Regions from separate parts of the Paraburkholderia graminis genome, predicted to be linked through region 2. Evidence: riboswitches for the same ligand, from Rfam matches in the RefSeq annotation. Region 2 holds a riboswitch; the other holds the start of a gene.
The links. A riboswitch is a leader RNA that binds a small molecule or an ion and turns the genes downstream of it on or off. The one in region 2 is predicted to bind FMN.
Positions count from the first base shown of each region.

Region 1: another riboswitch for FMN. It lies ahead of ribB (3,4-dihydroxy-2-butanone-4-phosphate synthase); the one in region 2 lies ahead of CUJ91_RS30700 (6,7-dimethyl-8-ribityllumazine synthase).

Region 1 covers NZ_CP024934.1:3,365,632-3,368,017, forward strand. Annotated here, with positions in the region: gene CUJ91_RS15030 (HAD family hydrolase) at 89-775, shown strand; gene ribB (3,4-dihydroxy-2-butanone-4-phosphate synthase) at 838-1,554, opposite strand; FMN riboswitch at 1,709-1,893, opposite strand; gene CUJ91_RS15040 (helix-turn-helix domain-containing protein) at 2,009-2,386, opposite strand, start outside.
Region 2 covers NZ_CP024935.1:2,804,422-2,806,807, reverse strand. Annotated here, with positions in the region: gene CUJ91_RS30705 (MBL fold metallo-hydrolase) at 1-696, opposite strand, end outside; FMN riboswitch at 974-1,133, shown strand; gene CUJ91_RS30700 (6,7-dimethyl-8-ribityllumazine synthase) at 1,204-1,704, shown strand; gene CUJ91_RS30695 (glucose 1-dehydrogenase) at 1,770-2,386, opposite strand, start outside.

The DNA of each region.
Region 1 (2,386 bases), on a different replicon from region 2:
TATCATGGCGCTTTCACACCGCGCGCATGAACCGGCTATTTATGGCTATGGCGTCTGCGCGCGCCACCGCTTTCCGGTTCCTCCACGCATGATCGACCACCTTATCTGCGACTGCGACGGCGTACTCGTCGACAGTGAAGTCATCGCCGACCGCGTCATGTACGAGACGCTCTCGGCCACTTTTCCGGGCCTCGACTTCGAGCCAATCGTCAAGACGGCGTTTGGCCAGCAAACGTCGCGCTTTCTCGAAGGCATCGAGACCGCGTTCGGCATCACGCTGCCGGCGGATTTTCTGAACACGATCGAACACAACGTCGAGCTCGCGCTCGCTGCGTCGCTTAGTCCGATCAACGGTGTGCGCGACGCGCTGCAACGCGTGACGCTGCCCGCCGCCGTGGTGTCGAACAGCCGCATGTCGCGCGTCACCGCATCGCTGCGGCGCGCCGGATTGCAGCAGATTTTCGGCGAGCGCGTGTTCAGCGCGGAACAGGTCGCGCGGCCGAAGCCGTTCCCCGACGTGTACCTGTTCGCCGCGCAGACGCTCGGCGTCGATCCATCGCGATGCATCGTCGTGGAAGACAGCGTGGCGGGCTTGAACGCGGCGCGCGCGGCGGGAATGAAGACGATCGCGTTTGTCGGCGCGAGCCATATTCCCGACGGCTACGCGGACGCGCTGCGCAAGATGGGCATCACGCGGATCATGCAGCACATGGACGAATTGCCGGCGTTAATCGACGCGGGTGTGCGCGGCGAGTTCGGCGACGTGCAGTCGTAGCGGTTCAGAGAACCGCCCACTTCACGCGCCACGCCGCTCACCGCCTTGAATTCACCTTGAATTCAAGCCTCTTCGACGCATTCGCGCGCCTGCGTCAGCGCCAGGCGAAACTCGGCCAGCTCCGCAATCGTCAGCATCGGCAGATTGTGTTTTGCGGCAAAGCGTTCGACGTCGGCACCGCGCGTCATCGTGCCGTCGGCGTTCATCAATTCGCAGAGCACGCCGGCGGGCTTGAGCCCGGCCAGAATCGCGAGGTCCACGGTGCCTTCGGTATGTCCGCGACGCGCCAGCACGCCGCCCGGCATCGCGCGCAACGGGAACACATGGCCGGGGCTCACGATGTCGGCAGGCTTCGCATTATCGGCAATCGCCGCGCGGATCGTCGTCAGCCGGTCGAGTGCGGACACACCGGTCGTCACGCCCTCGCGCGCTTCGATCGACACCGTGAACGCGGTGCCGTGACGGCTTTCGTTATGGACGGCCATCGGCGGAAGTTCGAGCGCGCGGACCTTGTCGTCGGTCAGACACAGACACACGATGCCGCTGCATTCGCGAATCAGCAGCGCCATGGTTTCGACGGAAAGACGCTCGGCGGACACGATCAGATCGGCCTCGTTTTCGCGGTCGTCGTCGTCTTGCAGCACGACGGCGCGGCCTTCGCGCATGGCTTGCAAGGCGGCGGCGATACGCGGCGGAACGGCTTCGGTGGAGAGCAGCGGGAGATCGGCGAATGCGTCGTGCGCAAGCGTCGAAGGAGCGGGAAAAGTAGCAAAGGACATGGTTGAAACGCTCATCGCAAAAGTTGGGCGAGAAACGTTTCAGGGCATTGCAAACAGACAAAGACGCGCCGTGCAGCGCCGCCTCACGATGCAGGCGGCGTTCGCGCACCACTCCGACATGCGAGCGGCGCCACGGAAACGAACATGACTATCTGCACATCTTCTTCCATCCGGACTGTGACCGTCGGCTCTGGCTTCTCACCAGATCTGCTGACCCCGCGGCGGCTTTCGGTCGATTGAAAACCGCGCTATTGCGGGCGCTCGCGGGCTCGCCGGCCTGCGCTTTCGCGCTGCCGGCATACCGCCGGGGGGGAATTTCGCCCCGCCCTGAAGACGCACTGATTGCCGGACGAACCGGCGGGCCAAGCATACAACAGTCGCGCGCGAACCGCAGCGCAACCCCTACTGCCCAGACGGGTTTCGCGCCCGGGCGGCGCCTATGCGGCGCATTCGATCAAACGGGCGCAGCCTCGCGCGACGTGTCGTGCTGCGCGGGCACGTCCCAGCGCGGCGGCGTCTCGGCCTTCAGCGTCACTCGAAACGCGCGCGCTTCGGTGTCGCCGGGATTGCGCAGGCTGTGCGGCTGATCGGCGTCGAATACGATCGCGTCGCCGGTTGCCAGCAACTGGCGCTGGTCGTGCACGCTGACCTCGAGCGTGCCCTCGCTGACGACCAGATTGACCGTCGTGCCAGGCGCGCGGCGCACGCCCGCTTCCGTGTGCAACGGCGCGATGCGCAGCTCGTGAAATTCGGCGGCGGTCGGCTCGTTGTCGGGATAGAGCGGGCGAGCCGAATAGCGTCCGTTGGAACTGACGATGCGCGACGAACGCTC
Region 2 (2,386 bases):
GCCGTTCGATGCGACGTCCACGACGCAATGCCCCGGCGTGTGTCCACCCGTCACGCGCGCCGACACGCCCTTGGCAACTTCCACGGTCTGATCGAACTGCACGATGTTTTCGCGGTAGAGTTCCGCGAACGTCGCAGCAGCCTTGCGTAGCGCCGGAGGAACAGTTTCCGGCATCACCGTCCTGCTGAAGTCCGGATTTTTCCAGAACTCTACTTCCTTCGCCGACACGTGAATGCGCACGTCCGGGCGCAGCTTGGCCCTGACGCCGGCAACGTTCAGGCCGCCGACGTGGTCCATGTGCATGTGCGTGATCACGATATCGGTAATCGCAGACAGGTCGATACCCGCCGACTCCAGGCGCATTACCGAGCGGCCGGCGCGCGTGAAGTATTCGAAACCATCGCCCACGCCCGAGTCGATCAGAATCAGGCGGTCGCCGCTGCGCACGAGCGCAATATTTAGCGCCCAGTCGAACATATCGCGCTGCAGGAAACGACCATCGAACCATTCGTTGCGGTCAGCTTCGCTCACGTTAGTCGACATGGTGGAGGTGGGCAGCGGCAGAACGCCATCGCTGATCAGCACGACGTCAACGTCGCCCACGCGCACGCCGTAGCGGGAAGACACGAGTTCGCCTGACCCTTCTTTGCCGACGTTGGCGATAACCGGCCGCACATTGCGAGTTGTTTCGCTCATGTTCAATAGTCCAATTGATTAAGTGGGGTGAGCCGCACTGCACCGCGCGACGCGGTTCACGAGCACGACTACGAGTGTCACGCGCTCCGTATTGCCTGCATTTCGAAGGAGCGTGTGACAGATAGTAGTCAGCGAGGACGAGCGCCAGTAGCATCGCGAATGCGTACACCATGTTGCCTGGAGGGCAACAATTTCAGGCAGGCACGCAGTGAAATGTGGTGCGGGTGGCGCAGCAGATTTGCCGGATACGTGGTAATTTACGCACCGTTCTTCAAGAACACGTTCTCGGGGCGGGGTGCGATTCCCCACCGGCGGTAATCGTCTTTTGCAGACGTAGCCCGCGAGCGCTCTGTTTCGATATTGCTGCGATAACAGAGGTCAGCAGACCCGGTTGGATTCCGGGGCCGACGGTATAGTCCGGATGAAAGAGAACAGAACAGCCACAATGCCCGCACTGGCGGGAGACGGCTGTTCTTCGCCCTGTTCACACAAAACAGGCTGAACTCCATGAACACATCTCACTCGATCGAAGCACAAGCAGCATTCGTTTCCGGCAGCAACCGCGGTCGCATCGCTTTTGTCCAGGCGTGCTGGCACCGCGACATCGTCGACCAATGCAAAACCTCTTTCCTTAAGGTCATCGAGGACTTTGGTTATGCGAGCGGCGACATCGATCTTTATGAAGTACCCGGCGCGTTCGAAATCCCGCTGCACGCGAAACGGCTGGCACTGAGCGGTCGATACGCTGGCATCGTTGCGGCCGGACTTGTTGTCGACGGGGGCATCTATCGCCATGAATTCGTCGCTCAAGCAGTCATTTCAGGCTTGATGCAGGTTCAACTCGAAACAGGTGTTCCTGTGTTCTCTGCCGTGCTGACGCCGCACCACTTCCACCACGGGGAAGAGCATGTGAAGTTCTTCACTGAGCACTTCGTCGTGAAGGGCGCAGAAGTGGCGCGCGCCTGCGGCGAGACAGTGAATAAGCTTTCGCTATTGCAGACTGCTTGAGACTCGCGGACCGATTCCGATAGAAAGTCGCGAGGCAACGTGTCTCGCGACCTGCGAACGCGGCCTCAGGACATGAACATTCCGCCATCGACGTTCACGGTCTGCCCCGTGATGTACGACGCGTCATCGGACGCCAGGAACGCGACCAGACCTGCTACATCCTTGTCGCTACCTGCACGCTTCATGGGAATGTTCTCGACCCACTCGGCCATGAGTTCGCCAGGCTTGTAGTTGCCAAGCAGCTTGCCCCACGCTTCGTCGTTATACGACCACATGTCAGTCGCGATGATGCCGGGGCAGAACGCGTTCACTGTGATGCCCGTTGGCGCCAGTTCTTTCGCGAGGCTCTGCGTGATGCCCAGAACGCCAAACTTGCTGGCTGCATAGTGCGGGGTATAGACGAAACCTTGTCTGGCCTGTCCCGATGCCGTATTGATCAGACGGCCCGCTTTCCCGGCACGCAGCATCCGTCTCGCCGCTTCCTGGCAACACAGAAAAACGCCTTTGGTGTTCACCGCAAGTACGTTGTCCCATTCCTTCTCAGTCAGATCTTCCAGCTTCGCGATCGTAATGACGCCCGCGTTCTGGACTGAAACATCAACCTCACCTAGCGTGGCCGCCACTTCCTCGTAGAGCGCGACAACCTGTTCCTTGCTCGTGACATCGGTTTGCACGGCGATGG